DNA from 2 places in the Weizmannia sp. FSL K6-0777 genome. Region 1 is predicted to be linked to the other one. Evidence: riboswitches for the same ligand, from Rfam matches in the RefSeq annotation. Region 1 holds a riboswitch; the other holds the start of a gene.
The links. A riboswitch is a leader RNA that binds a small molecule or an ion and turns the genes downstream of it on or off. The one in region 1 is predicted to bind cyclic di-GMP.
Positions count from the first base shown of each region.

Region 2: linked by a shared signal. The riboswitch ahead of NST70_RS13415 (hypothetical protein) and the one ahead of NST70_RS01590 (GGDEF domain-containing protein) in region 1 are both predicted to bind cyclic di-GMP.

Region 1 covers NZ_CP151971.1:315,120-322,753, forward strand. The annotation lists gene NST70_RS01585 (long-chain-fatty-acid--CoA ligase) at 166-1,758, shown strand; cyclic di-GMP riboswitch class I at 2,242-2,327, shown strand; gene NST70_RS01590 (GGDEF domain-containing protein) at 2,406-3,446, shown strand; gene NST70_RS01595 (hypothetical protein) at 3,738-3,962, opposite strand; gene NST70_RS01600 (EamA family transporter) at 4,087-5,022, opposite strand; gene NST70_RS01605 (NERD domain-containing protein) at 5,238-6,131, shown strand; gene NST70_RS01610 (hypothetical protein) at 6,630-6,857, shown strand; gene NST70_RS01615 (cation diffusion facilitator family transporter) at 6,849-7,634, opposite strand, start outside.
Region 2 covers NZ_CP151971.1:2,788,881-2,796,514, forward strand. The annotation lists gene mutM (bifunctional DNA-formamidopyrimidine glycosylase/DNA-(apurinic or apyrimidinic site) lyase) at 1-260, opposite strand, end outside; gene NST70_RS13405 (methyl-accepting chemotaxis protein) at 620-1,879, opposite strand; gene NST70_RS13410 (3-oxoacyl-[acyl-carrier-protein] synthase III C-terminal domain-containing protein) at 1,917-2,915, opposite strand; gene NST70_RS13415 (hypothetical protein) at 2,942-3,301, opposite strand; cyclic di-GMP riboswitch class I at 3,401-3,485, opposite strand; gene NST70_RS13420 (transposase family protein) at 3,789-5,099, opposite strand; gene NST70_RS13425 (replication-associated recombination protein A) at 5,884-7,212, shown strand.

The DNA of each region.
Region 1 (7,634 bases):
CCAAGGTAAAAGATGTGAAAATAAGATCATCCGATGTTATAAAAAAACAAATAAATATGATGATTGAAAACGCGTTCAAAAAATTTTATAATATTGTTATACAACAGTGCTGGTTTTTAAACAGCAAGGGGAAACAGGGAGAAAATGAAAATGGGAGGGGAGTCCATGAACGTGCCATTGGTGTTGACGGAATTTCTGGATCGCGCGGTGCTTTTGTACGGCGGGAAAACAGCGGTGTATTGCGGGGACCGGGCGTTTACATACCGGGAGCTGAACGGAAGGGTGAACCGGCTGTCGTACGGGTTAAAAAATCTTGGCATTGAAAAAGGGGATCGGGTGGCCTATCTCGCGCCGAATACAGTGGAAATGCTGGAAGGCTTTTACGGGATTTTCCAGCTGGGGGCGGTGATGGTGCCGCTGAATATCCGGCTGACCCCGGAAGACTACCGGTTTATTTTAAATCACAGCGGATCGAAAGTATTGTTTGTGGACCAGGAGATGTACCATTTGATCGAGCCGGTAAAGGATGAGCTTGAAACGGTGGAGCAAATTATTATCCACTATAAAGAGGATGACTGTGCTGAAATTGATTATGACCGCTGGCTGGACAGATTTCCGCCGGATCCGTTCCCGCGTGCCGGCCTCGATGAAAACGATGTGTGCAGCCTGCTTTATACGAGCGGGACGACCGGAAATCCTAAGGGCGTGATGCTTACCCACCGTAATAATTATTTGCATGCATTAAGCGCGATGCACCATTTGCGCGTTACGGACCGCGATGTCTATTTGCATGTGCTCCCGATGTTCCATGTAAACGGATGGGGCTCGCCGTTTTACTATACAGCAAACGGGGCGACCCATGTCTGCCTCCGCAAACCGTCGGCGGAAGCCATTTTCACGGAAATCATCAGGCATAATGTGACGGTGGTGCATATGGCGCCAACTGTGCTGAACAGCCTGTTGCAGTACAACGCGGAACACCATCCCGCTATTGAACAGGACGTGCGTGTTGTCATCGCCGGAGCTGCACCGCCGCCCGCATTTGTGGAACGCGTGGAAAAAGAACTCGGCTGGGAATTCATCCAGGTGTACGGCATGACGGAGTCAACACCGCTCACCCTTGTATCTGTCATTCGTTCGCAGCTTGGCGGGCTGGACCGTGATACACAATTGCGGTTGCGGGCGAAAGCCGGGTTTCCGATGATCGGAAGCGATGTCCGGGTTTTACGGGAAAATGACGAAGAAGTGGCCCATGACGGGAAAGAAATCGGCGAGGTCACGGTAAGAGGCCATGGTGTTATGCTCGGATACTGGAAAAACCCGGAAGAAACGATGAAAACGATCCGGAACGGGCGGCTCTATACAGGGGATATGGCGACCGTTGATGAATACGGCTATATCGATATCGTCGACCGTAAAAAAGACATTATTATCAGTGGCGGAGAGAATATATCCTCTATAGAAGTGGAAGGAGTGCTGTATGAGCATCCGGCTGTCCTTGAAGCAGCGGTGATTGCTGTTCCACATGAAAAATGGGGGGAGACCCCGCATGCGTTTGTCGTCCGGAAAGCAGATGCGGCCGCAACAGAAGAAGACATCATCCGTTTTTCAAGGGAAAGGCTTGCCCATTTCAAAGCCGTGACGGGTGTGACATTTGTGGATGAGTTGCCGAAAACGGCATCTGGCAAAATCCAGAAAGTCCGCCTGCGCAATGAATACTGGGAAAAGCTCGGGAAAACAGAGCGGTTTGTAAATTAGGGCTTGCTGAACGAATCCGATTCTGCGTTTGTCCCAATTGATCAGCAAGCTCAGAAGAATCTATCTACGACAATGCGTGATTCTGTCTTCTCTAATACGTTGAATCAGCTTTCGAGTGCAAGCTTTTCCCTCGATTTTTTATAAAACGCTTGCATTTAAATTTTGAATAAAGTTGTCAGCCTCCTTTCCAATTTAGAAATTTTGCTTACTCAGCAAGCCCTAATGAACATGTCTGAAACAGATCCGGCAAAACGCAAGGCCGCCGAAAAGCACAGGACAACGCGTTACATTTCGGCGTAAAACAGAGGAAAACATTTCACATCCATGCCCCTTGCTTCAGCGATGAGGCGGGGGGCGTTGGAGGAATCGCCATAAACGATTTCAGCAGCTGCAGACGGCAAATTTTAACCGAATTGCCCTTTCTTATCCTTTGACTGATGGTTTCTTTTGGACAGAAATACAGTATAATAGGATAAAAGACCTATATCAAAGGGGCAAATCCATTGAAAAATGGAGACGCAAAACTACAGGGGCTACCGGTTTTCTAACCATGCCAGCCAGTTGCTAATGCGCAGTGAAAAGCCGAAGTTTGGCCTTTGTTTTCGTTTGCAAGTTCCCCGGAGATTGATCAGAAAGGCGGGGCGGAAATGGGCAGGAAAATCGAGACATTGGAAGATTTTAAAAGAATCCTTTATCTTTGGATCAGCCCGCTTTTGATCGCTGCCCTTGCGATTTACAATTTGGTCCCTCACACAGGCACCCGTACAGCTTTATTTTATCTCGCCACGACGCGGATCCTGATTGCCTGGAACGCTCTGTTTCTCATCTGCATGGTTTTCAAGCGTTATTTCCGCTTGTTTGACTATGTGAATCTCGTGATCCTCACGGTTTATTATCTTGCCATCGTGATGGACTGTGTTTTTCAATACATGGTTCCGGGAAAAGAGGGAGCCATCGGAATTTCGATCATTTGGAGCCCGCTTCTATTTCTCTATATTTTTATCACGTTGAAAAAGCGGAACGGGATCATTTATTCGCTCGCTTTGTTCGTGACTACGCTTCTGATCGGAATGCCGCGGTTCCGCCATTTTTCCTTTGACTATAAAATATCCATGCTGATCTTTTACCTTGCCAATCTCGTCTATATCGCCATCTTTTGCATTTCTCATTATCTCTTAAAAGTATTTAGAGAATTGGAAGAGGAAAAGAAAAAGGCTTATTCGGACATTTTGACCGGGATTGCCAACCGACGCCAGGTGCAGGCATGGCTGGATGCTGCGGTTAAACACGCGGACAAAACCGGCACATCATTTTCCGTGATTTTTTTCGATATCGACTATTTTAAACAGGTGAATGACCAGTTCGGGCACCAGACAGGAGATGAGGTGCTGAAGGAATTTGTCCGTCTTTCCTCCCGGGTGATTTCAGCGAATGATTACATCGGACGCTGGGGCGGTGAAGAATTCATCATCATTACAAAGGATGAATTGCCCCAGGCAGAGGAACTGGCGGAATATTTGAAAGCAAGCATTAGCCGCCATTCATTTGGGCATGCGGGAAAGCTGTCCGCAAGTTTCGGTGTGACTGCATATACACCGGGGGATACAGCAGAAACCATTGTAAGGCGGGTGGACGAAGGGCTGTACAAGTCGAAGGGTCAGGGCAGAAACCGGATTACGGTGCTGTAAGGCAGGGAAAAGGCGGATTTTCTTCATTGCATGTGGCGAACATTTTAGCTGGCGGGTTTGCAATCAAAAAACCGTATGACAGCGGTAGTCCATTTAATTAACAGACTTGCTGCTCATAAACTGGGGTATGCGATTTGGCATGGAGAGTGCCTATAACCGCGGACGAACCTCAAAATTTGCAAAATCACTACGCGAGGCAGGGCATACGTTTGCGGCGGCACACTTCCGCTTGCGGAGCCTAAGCGGGGACTGCCATTTAGAAGTTCGCCGGTTTGCCCTGCCAGATGCTTTTTATACGGCGTATATATAATTTTCCATAAATGCATAAACCTGCTCGGCATCCGGTGGCTGTATGTTCAGCCGTTTTTCACAGGCTTCCAAATACGGCTTGAGCGTGCTGTCGCTTTTTGCCTCCTCGAGCGTAAGGCTGCCCTGTACGAGGCGGATTGCCGCTTCTTTTACCGTGTTATCATCCGTTTGAAACAAAAGATATGCCAAGCAACTGTACCGATCCATTGTTCTGCCTCCCGGAACCTTTTTATTCCCTTTTCGATAAAAGCGGCAAAAATTCCTGCAAATTTGCAAAAAAAGAAACAAAAAAGCAAGACCGGTGCGACAGGCCTTGCCTTATGATGCTATTTTAATCCGATATATTTTTTGGCGTTTCCATCCGGGGTGCGAGGCGCATCCTTTCTGGGAGCAACGAAATGGCAATTGCAGCCAGAATCAGGGCGCCGCCGAGAAAGAAGCGGCCGTTCAGGCTTTCATGGAGCAAAAGCCAGCCGAGAAAAGAGCCAGTGACAGGCTGCAAAAACATAAACAGTGACCCGCTGCCGGCCTCTACCATTTCAAGCCCTTTGTTCCACAAGAAGAAAGCGCCGGCTGTAGAGATGACGCCGAGATACAAAATACCTGCCATCCCCCAAAAACCGCCCGATGATACAGGCCAGGCCATCATGGCTTCGCGGGCGGCAAAAGGCGTTGTAAACAGCAGCCCGAACAAAATGGCATATGTTGTAATGGTTAACGAATCCATTTTCCAGGAAGCCACTTTTACATAAACGGACAGAAGTGCCCATGTAATCATCGCTCCAGCCAGAATCAGGCTGCCCCAAAAATAGGTTTGCACGTGAATGTCCCAGCCGATCACGATGACAACGCCCGCGGATGCGGTAATCAGCGCCAGTATTTTGCGCGCGGTCAATTTTTCTTTTAAAATGAAGCGCGCGAATATCACGATAAAAACCGGAGAAGCGGATGTAATGATCGCGCCGGTATGGGCGTCCGCTTTTTGCGTCCCGATAAACTGCATGGCAACGGATGCAAAATAGCCGATAAACCCGATCCAGGCGAGCAGCAGCCAGTCTTTTTTTGTAAGGCTTACCTTTTCCTTTTTCTTTCTGCCGGCATGCAATATCGCGTACAGTGCGGCAAAACCGATCATATACCGCAGCCATAAAAGCGTAAGCGGCGGTACGAAGTTTAAGACATATTTACTGACCACATACATCCCGCCCCAGATGCCGGATGCAAGTGCGAGGCAAAGTGCACCTGCCCATTTGTTTTTCACAGTCATCAACCTCCGTCTTTATTTTTTATCTAACAGCCAGACGGGGGTTTTGAAGCGGCTGTTCGTCCCCCGCATCAGGAACGAACAGGCTGGTCATTTTCAAACAGATCAAGATACAGACGCACAAACAGCACCTCCCACTATAATATTCTTAATTTTAACATATTTCCTCCCACGCAGCGAATAAAATAAATAAAATCATGAAAAAGGGGAAGTTGGACGTGATTGTAAAACAGCGGGAATATCCCGCACAAATCCGGGCGGGAGAGGCGTTGCTGGGGAGGCTGCCCAAAAGGCATCCGCTGTATGGGCAGATTGCGGAGGATGTAAAAAAGTGGAGGGCGAAATATAAAAGGGAGAAGCGGGCAGACCGTTTTTTGGAGATTCTTCCGTCCGACCAATTCCATGTTTACCATGCACTGCCCATTGCAAATACATGCCTGGACGGGTTAATTCTTACACGGAATCTTGTTTTGATTATAGGCTACACCCATTTATCCGGCGTGATTTTTCCGGATCCGGCTTTTTCCCAGCTTATCCAGCAAAAAGGCGGGAAGGAAAAAGGCTGGCCGGAACCGTTTGCGCGCCTGCAAAAACAAAGAGAAATCTTATGTACATGGGCCCGTATGCGGCATTTGCCCGAATTGACGCTGGAGTATTTGCTTGTCCTTTGCCATGAGGAGGCCGAGCTGAAAATGCCTGTTGTCAATTCAGCAGACGAATTGAAGATCTGCCCGGCAAGCCAGGCTGTTTATAAAGCTATAAAGATGCAGGACACATACAGCCAGCCGGTCCTGGACAGCAAGCATTTTAAAAAATGGCACAAGCATTTGCTGGAATGCCACGAAAAATCGGGGATCTTTCCGTGGCCGGTTGACCAAAGCGAATGGTATACGGGGGTCGGGTGCCCAGTGTGCCGCCGTTTCGAAATGGATTTTAATAATGGCATGTGGCACTGCCAGGTTTGCGGCCATACCAGTAAAGATGCGCACCGTAAAGCGATAGAAGAGTTCTATTTGCTTTTTGGCCAGGATGCGCCGGATGAGGCACTTTGTTCATTTTTGCGCGTGGATGCGCAAACAGCGGCAAAAATCGTGCGCGAGGCAGCGCATTAGTACACCAGTGCGATTTTAGCTGGAGGGCGCAATCGGAAAAAGTCTCCAACCAGAACGATGTGTGCACAGCCCTTGCTTTGATCCGCCAATCGCCACCGGGGAAGCAAACTGGACCTGGCGTACAAGTAAAAAGGCCCAAATCTATACCTTCCCTCACTGCCCATTTGGCGACTGTATAGAAATTGGCGGGTAACATAAGCTATTGAAAAAACGTTAACGCTGATTGCGAGGCTCAAACATGATTGGGTATGTTGTTTCCCTCATTGGATTTAATCTGGCTGTTTTTTGTGTAAAAAAGCGGCTTTCTCCCGGGCAGATCGTACAGATTTGGACGTTCACCATCGCTTCCCACTTGGTTTTTGATGTATATATCGATTACAAGTACCATGGCTACTGGTATTTTACAAAGGGAGTGGACTGGGAGAATCTCCCGGGTTTGGTTTGTTTACTTCCGCCTGTCAATATTTTATATCTCAACTGGTTCCCGTTTGGAAAAGCATGGATAAAAAGGTTTTTTATATTGCCGTTTGGGAAGTGCTGATGCTGGGGTGTGAGATGATCACCCTGTTGCCGGCACCATGGGGTTATTTTCATTACGGATGGTGGAATTTCACCATTTCGGCACTCGTAAATCCGTTCCTTTTGCTCAGTGTGGTCGGATTTTACAAATGGATTGTCTGGCTGGAAAACAAAAAAACTGTAACTGCTGAGCAGCAGCTACAGTGAAACGGTCCGGTCTTTCTGCCGGAGATAATCGGTATGATCATGGATGGTGGGGTCCTCTGTCTGGATGGTCGTATGGCGGATGCCGTATTTTTGTTCGAGCATCTGATTTACAGCCAAAATGACGCGCATCGGTTCGGATGAATGCCTGACAAATACATGGGCGGTCAGAGAACAATGGTCGGAAGAAATGTTCCAAAGATGCATGTCATGGACGTCTTCAACGCCCTCAATTTGATACATATCTGTGCGGATCTGTTCTAAATCAAACCCTTCCGGCACCGTGTCCATCAAAATCAAATAGGAAGCGCGGATGATTTTGGCACCGCCGTAAAAAATGATGCCGCCGATCACGATGCTGATGAGCGGATCAAAGAAATTCATTCCCGTAAAATAAATGAGCAGGGCGGAAACAATCACGCCGGCTGAATTCAATAAGTCACCAATAAAATGCCATAACGCGCTTTTGACATTTAAGTTTTCTTCTTCTTTTGTGCTCCGGTGCAGCACAATGGTGAGGATGATGTTCACAACAAGCCCGGTCACTGCAATGATAAACATCCACTTAAAATCAATGGGTTGCGGATGGACGAGGCGATTGATCCCTTCAATGAAAATACCGATTGAAATGCACGTGAGTGTAAGCCCGTTCAGGAACGATGCGATGATTTCAAACCGCAAATAGCCGAATGTATATTTGCAGTTTGGCGGGCGTGTCGCCATGAACAAAGCAAGTATACTGAAGAGGAGCGCAATGACATCAGAAGCCATATGTGCCGA
Region 2 (7,634 bases), 1.1 Mb from region 1:
TCTTCCTCTTTGCCAAAAAACATCCATCCGCCGAGCATCAGATGCAGAAGCAGGCACGAACCATTTTCGAGCTGAAAAATTAAATACTTTGCGCGTCTTGAAATCGATTTGATCTTCTGATTGGCCACTGCCTTTATAAACTTGCCGGCAGGTATATTTATCGATTTTTCCCGCTGAATCATGGCATTTGTAATGGTCCGGCCGCCAATCAATGACGCCAGCCATGTTTTATAGGTCTCCATTTCCGGCAATTCAGGCATCACGTTTCCCCCATTCATGCGAACTGTATTAAACAGTTTTTCCCGAATGGCGGGGATTCATGAATCAGGTTTGGCTGTCCTGCCCTTTGGTAATGTGCGGGGATGCAATGAACCGGGGATTTCGGAATTAAAATTTGTAGCATACATAAAATGAACTAAACATTGCTACTTTGTTGCCGGCTGCAAAAAGGAATCATCATGCAAATGGATGACCTTGTCTCAGTGCAAAAACTTAAGTTCATTTTATATAGCAAAAACAAGGGCAGTGTTTAACGATAAACAGCATGGGGACAAACCGGAATTTTCCTGTTTATCCTCGTGCTGCAGCATGACTTCTTTCATAAGCTGAAACTTGCTATTTATAAACTAAACTTCTGGAGAGACTCATTTATTTTATGGGCTAATTGATGCTGGTGGTCTACCATTTCTGCCGTTTCTTTCATTGCCAGTGACACTTCGGAAATATTAAATGACATTTCCTCCGTACCTGCAGCGGATTGCTGGCTTGTAGAAGATACATGTTGTATCGCCTTGTTGACTTCCTCAATTGCGTTTGCCATGTCATTCGAAGCCTGGGCGATTTCAAGCGACATACGGTCTAAAAATTCCGCATCGTGTTCATACTGTTCCCCTATACGGACCATCTTTTCATAGTCGGGGTTCACTTTTGTGTCCACATAGTCCAGTATTTCTTTTGAATGATGAATAAGGTTTGAAAAGGCTTGCTGGACCTGGCTAGTGACCACCCGGATATTTTCAACCGATTGGGTGGATTGTTCAGCCAGCTTTCTGATTTCTTGAGCGACTACTGAGAAACCTTTTCCTGCTTCCCCTGCCCTTGCCGCTTCGATCGATGCATTTAAGGCAAGGAGATTGGTCTGATTCGCAATGTCTCCAATCGTATCAGCCAACATTTTGATTTCCTCGACGATTTTCGCTTGTTGAATGGATTTCAAAATATTTTCCGCTTTTTCCGTATAGATTTGATTGGAAGAGCCTGCAGACTCAGTTGCTTCCTCTCTTACTTTTGTCCCGCGTTTCTTAATTTCCTGCGCGATGTTTTTTCCTTCATTTGCTTTTTCTGCTAATTTCTTCGTTGAACTTTCAATTTGTTCAGCAGATGCGCCAATTTGCTGCGTACTTGCACTTAGTTCCATTGCGCCATGTTCCATCTCATTTATCGTTTCTTTCACATCTTCCATCACATAAAACAGTTCCGTCATGGTTGCCGATAATTCATCTGAATTGGAATCTACACGCTCTATTCCTTTTTTTAAATCTCCAACCAGATTTCGCATATTGCTTGTTGCATTATTTAAGAAGTTAGAGATCGTGCCAAATTCATCTGCACCTAAAATTTCCAGCGATTCAGCCAGGTTTCCCGACTCCAGGCTGGAAGCGTATTGCTTCATTTTTAATAACTTCCCGGTTAACCGGAAAGATGACCATAAACCTACACCAAGATAAAGGATTGCGGCAACAGACACAAACCAAATGGTTAAGTATTGGGGGATGATGAACATGCTGCCAACCAACAAAATGCCAATGAGAATATAAGGCAGGATAACGGTTTTGATTTGGCCCATTGTAATGGCTTTGGACAATTTTTTAATTCCCATGGTACGGCTCCCTTCATTTGAAACAGATTCAATACATTTAATGTTTATACAACATGGCACAAGCAGAAGTTCCCGCACCAACCGACCAAAATATGGCATAGCTGCCCCTCGTTATCCGGCCGGTGCTTACAGCTCGTTCAAAAGCCATAAACGGGCTAGCGGCTCCTGTATAGCCATATTCCGTGCCCACAATTGGGAACTTGCTTATGTCTTCTTTGAAGATTTCCTGGATTTTGTATATATTTTTCCGTGACAATTGGGAAAAGCAAAAAGCCTGAATATCCTTCGCGGTTAAATGATTCCGGCTGAGCAATTTTTCAACAAGCGCGGCAGTAGACAGAAAAGCATTGTCATTGTTTACATTCTCCCATTTTATTTTTCTATTCTTTTGTTCGGCTTTTCCCTCAACCAGTTGGGATACGCCACAAGCCGGAAAAGTAATTTTATCAATTGATTCTGTGTTCACTTGATAGGCTGAGTCGATAAACCCTGTTTTAACATGATGGCTTTTTTCCAGCAATACTGCAGCGGCCCCGTCTCCGAAACTGGCATATGTAACCGCATCCCCCTCGTTTGCAAAGCGGTGCATTTGCTCGGAGCCCACGACAAGCGCACGCTTGATATGCGGATTTGCGAGCATATTGCGGCTTACTTGATCCACTGCTACCACCATTCCGACACATGCCGCATTCATATCATAAACAACAGCTTCTTCTTTTCCGCCCAAAGATTGATGAATGGCAACCGCATTCGGTGGCCAAAAGTATTCAGGTGTCCCTGATACAAATACAATCATATCGAGATCCCGGCCGGCCAACCCGCTTTTTTCCAGCACTTTCTTTGATGCTTCCACCGCCATTGTTAAAGTGGTTTCAGTTTTATAATCTGCTATGTATCTGTTTTCTCTGCCAAGCGCTTGCAAAAGTCTTGTAATATCTTTTCCTTGCTGGCGAAAATGGGCCAGGTAATAATCGTTATGGCGCACCTTTTCAGGATGATAGACAGAGACTTCTCTTATTGTCACACTCGAATCCATTTTTACTTAACTCCTTCAAGCTGTTTTTAACGTGAAAGTTCCAATCCCGCTTGTAAACTATTGATAAATTCACCCGTAAAATTCACTTTTTTCGCGATTCTCTTCAGCTGTAAACGCGGCGTCACCCTTTTCGGTGTAATCATCAGGATTTTTTTAAATCCTAAACTCATATACAACGCATAGCTCTTTTCAAGCACCGGCAAAATTTCGGGCTTAAATGTCCTTAAATCGGATGAATCCACAATTAACGAATAATTTTTCACATTAATTTTTGAAACTTCTTTTTTTAAATCGTCTACAAACGTAGATGCCTTTTCTGTTGCGGCAAATCCGCCTAATGTAATGATAAAAGCTTTATGCTTGTTATCTGTTTGAAACTGTGCCATCCTTGCTTCCTCCTGCTTGTTAAATGAAGTTCTTCACATTTGATATCCGCACAACGAAAAAAGGACTAATCCCCTACCGATTAGTCCTTTTGATGTAAAATCGGTAACTGGCTGACATGGTCATCTGACTTTAGTCCCTTTAGCTTTGCGTCTCCACCTTTCGATGAATTTGCCTTTTTCAATTTTTATTGGAATTTTGCCGGAAAGCATGGAAATCCTGCCAAGTATTTCCATAGCCTTTATCATTATATAAATATATTATTATGTATGTCAATAGAATCATTTTTCGGACAGCTCTGAAGAGTAAATTCATCAATTTTTAGATGTTTTATGATAAAATGACTTATCCACATTTAGAAAATTTTTCCATCTATTTTTTCTGCTTTCAAAGTCAAAAAGAGCCGAATTTGCAAATTTCTTTTTTAAAATTGTGGATAACTTCAAAAAAACCTTTTTTTACATCACATCCTTTGCTATAATATAACCATTAAGTAAACCTTACTTGTATTGGCTTACTTAAATGGGTGAAATCCTCGTCTGTTAAAATGCGTGTCCGAAACGATTCCAACAGATTTGAGGATTTTTCTTTTGCCGTTTTTTTGAGTGCTTTTAAGATTGACGAACCTTTTTCAAACAGCTGTCTAATAATATCTGTTATTTGAACTAATAAATAATGATTTTTCATGGCTGTGTAGTTTTGGCTATTGGCATGTTCTATATTGTAACGATTATTTTTTTGTTCGTTAAATCCTTGATTTTCAATCTTCCAGCGGCTTCTTCCTGCAGCGATGAGTCGTTCCACGTTCTTTTTCGTGATTTTAATATCCGTTATAAATACATACTCTTTCGATTTCCCATCCTCTGTTTTCATTGTGGCCTCCATCAGATTGACCGTTCTGTCTTTGTAGGCAATATCATTCACCCAAACTAATGAATTCTGATCCTTACTTTGTTCCAGCTCTTTTATTGCCTTAAACTCCGTCGAGATACTTTTAATTCTCCCTTCCTTAAATCTGCATATATATTTCCATTTGTGCGCCCTGCACAGATTAAATACCGTTTCACATGCATAGAGACTATCTCCCAAGATACAAATCGGTAGTCTTTTAAATATTTTTTTTATTTTCTTTGCCAGCCTGTCGAAGGCTTTTAATTCACAATCTTGCTTAGAAACATTTTCTGATTCATTTTCGATAAATTCGGAGGCAATACTGAAGACCATATCCCCCACGACAAGCTTGGCTTCAAGTACATGGTGCATATAAAGTACGTTCGTTTCTCCTGTTTCTTTATTTGTATATGCCCGTCTCAGGCAGTGTTTACAATGTTTCTCATGAAAGGTGTGTAATCCAGTTCCATCAATGATGACACCCCAGTACTTTCCTTCAATTCGATAAGACTCGAGAGACCTTTTTTTCAATAATTCTTTAATCATATACGTTCTAATTTTTTCTAATTCATTTACATCTAAGCCAGATAAAAAGTCGTTAATTGTATCATAATGTGGAAGTTCTTCAAGAGAATCTAAGCCTAACACCTTCCCTACATTTTTAATACATTCTTCTTTATTAAAACTCTCACTCATGTTTCTCATGGATTTTAGGCCGGTCATATTTTTCAACATCATCGTAAATAAAAGGACCTCTGGACCATAAGTGATATAGCTTTGATGTCGGTGGTCTGCTACCTTTTTTAGGTTATTCATCAGGTCTTTGAAAAAATGCTTCTGAATTTTAAGGAACTCGAAAAAATAATTTGCTTCTTTTTCACGATTTCTTTTTTCTTTTCTAGTAACCAAAATAAAAACCCCCTCAAAACAGCCAAGTTTAATTAGGGCTTGCTGAACGAATCAAATTTTAGCTTGTATTCGACTTGTCACTAAGCCATACCAAAATATTCGTCCAGCAAGCTCTAATTATTTAAATTATTACATATTTGGCCGCTTTTTTGGGAGGTATATTTAAATTATCACGAAAAATTTTTACTCCTCAGAGCTGATTTTTCGGACTGCATTAAGCATAATTGCCGCATTTTTTTGAAAAAATGAATGAACCGGCTTTCATAGTTTTAAAATTGTGGATAACTTCAAATGAGATTCATATGACATGGTCGTTTTCCAAGCAGCCAAAGTCCCGGAAGGTCTCATCCTTTCCCAAAACTGCAGAAAGAGGCAGCCTGCTAAAATTTGTAGTTTCAACGCATATTTGATTTTTGAGATAGAGGTGATATCATTCACCTTAAAGGTGCCCTCCTTTCTGGTTGGCTTTTTTGCTGTTCGGGGCCCACCTTTTCATTTTAAGCTTCTGTTTTACTTTCATCATTCAGGTCTATAACAATAATGAAACGGTATCGCCTTTTTCATTTGGTGATATTATCTGCCAACACTATACCAAGCAAGACATTAATCAAAACAGCATGAATCAAATTGGCGCTTTTGACCTTGAACTCGAACAGGGAACAAATCGATACATTTGCGAATCAGGGTTATTCTAAAATAACCATTGAGTTAGATATTTTGGTCGGGATCATAAGCAGACAAAAAGAAGCGTAATGGGAAAAGTTTTTACAAGGAGGGAGTAACCTTGAGGCAAACTTCTTTATTTGAGAACGACAATGACCAAAACCGTCCCTTGGCCACGCGAGTACGTCCTAAAAATTTAGACGAATTCGTTGGACAAAAGCACCTGATAGGTAAAGGAAAAGTGCTTAGAGAAATGATTGAACATGACCGTCTTTCTTCCATGATCTTCTGGGGTCCCCCCGGCGTAGGCAAGACAACATTGGCGAAAATTATTGCAAATCAAACGCAATCGGAATTTATTAATTTTAGTGCTGTTACCAGTGGGATTAAAGATATTCGAAACGTTATGAAAGAAGCTGAAGAACGCCGGCAATTAGGCGAAAAGACAATTTTGTTTCTCGATGAGATCCACCGATTCAATAAGGCACAGCAAGATGCCTTTTTACCGTATGTGGAGAATGGTAGCATTATCCTTATCGGCGCAACCACTGAAAATCCGTCATTTGAAGTCAATTCGGCCTTGTTATCGAGGACTAAGGTTTTTGTCCTACATAAATTAACGAGTAGTGAAATCGTGGAATTATTAAAACAGGCCATTGTAAATCCCCATGGGTATGGCCTTCAAAAGATTGAAATTGAAGATCAAACTTTATTGGCCATTGCAGAATTTTCCGATGGGGACGCCCGTACTGCGTTGAACACGCTGGAAATGGCTGTTTTAAATGGGCATAAGCAGGAGGATACCATCATCATCAGGAAAGAAGACCTTTCCCAAATGATCAACAGAAAATCATTATTGTACGACAAAAATGGTGAGGAGCATTATAATATTATTTCTGCCTTGCATAAGTCGATGCGAAATAGCGACGTGAATGCGGCGGTCTATTGGTTATCACGGATGTTGGAAGCCGGAGAAGATCCGCTGTTTATTGCGCGAAGATTGGTCAGATTTGCAAGTGAAGATATCGGTTTAGCCGACAATCGGGCTTTAGAAATTGCGGTATCTGTTTTTCAAGCATGTCAATTTATTGGTATGCCTGAATGTAATGTACACTTAACCCAAGCTGTCATTTACCTTTCACTGGCACCAAAATCTAATTCAGCATATTTAGCTTATATGAGCGCAAAGAAAGATGCACTGAACTCAATGAATGAACCTGTTCCCCTCCATTTACGCAATGCCCCTACCAAATTGATGAAAGATTTAAATTACGGAAAAGGATATAAATACGCGCATGATACAGAAGAAAAATTAACAACGATGCAGACGATGCCGGATTCGTTAGCAGGGCACGCGTATTATCATCCGACAAATCAAGGTTCAGAGGCCAGATTCAAACAAAGACTTGAGGAAATCTCAGAATGGCATAAAAGGAACCGTAAATCGTAGTGTGAACGAAGATGTTCGATCGTAAAAAAACCATTGTGAGGCAATCTTTATGATTCAGCTGTTGAATGTTTTTGCCATCCAAAAATAGCCGAAAGTTGACGGTGTTGCCTGTCACTTTTCGGAAATTATCGCGTTTCGACATACTCCGGAAAGGGGTAGATACCCTTCATTTGGATCTTCTGATTAGATTACTGGTATACAATTTACTCGAAATCTTTATTGGCAAAATGAAAAGCATCCACTCATTTGGATGCTTACTTTTTTAAAATATTCAAATTGCTTATATATCTATCATTTTATCCAAAGTGAACGGAAATTCATATCCTTTCGTGGTGTTTTGTTGGATATTCAAGCAACATTTTCACTTAAATGATGTTCAGCAACCATAATGAGTAAGAAGACCTTCATATCGTTTCCCGTTA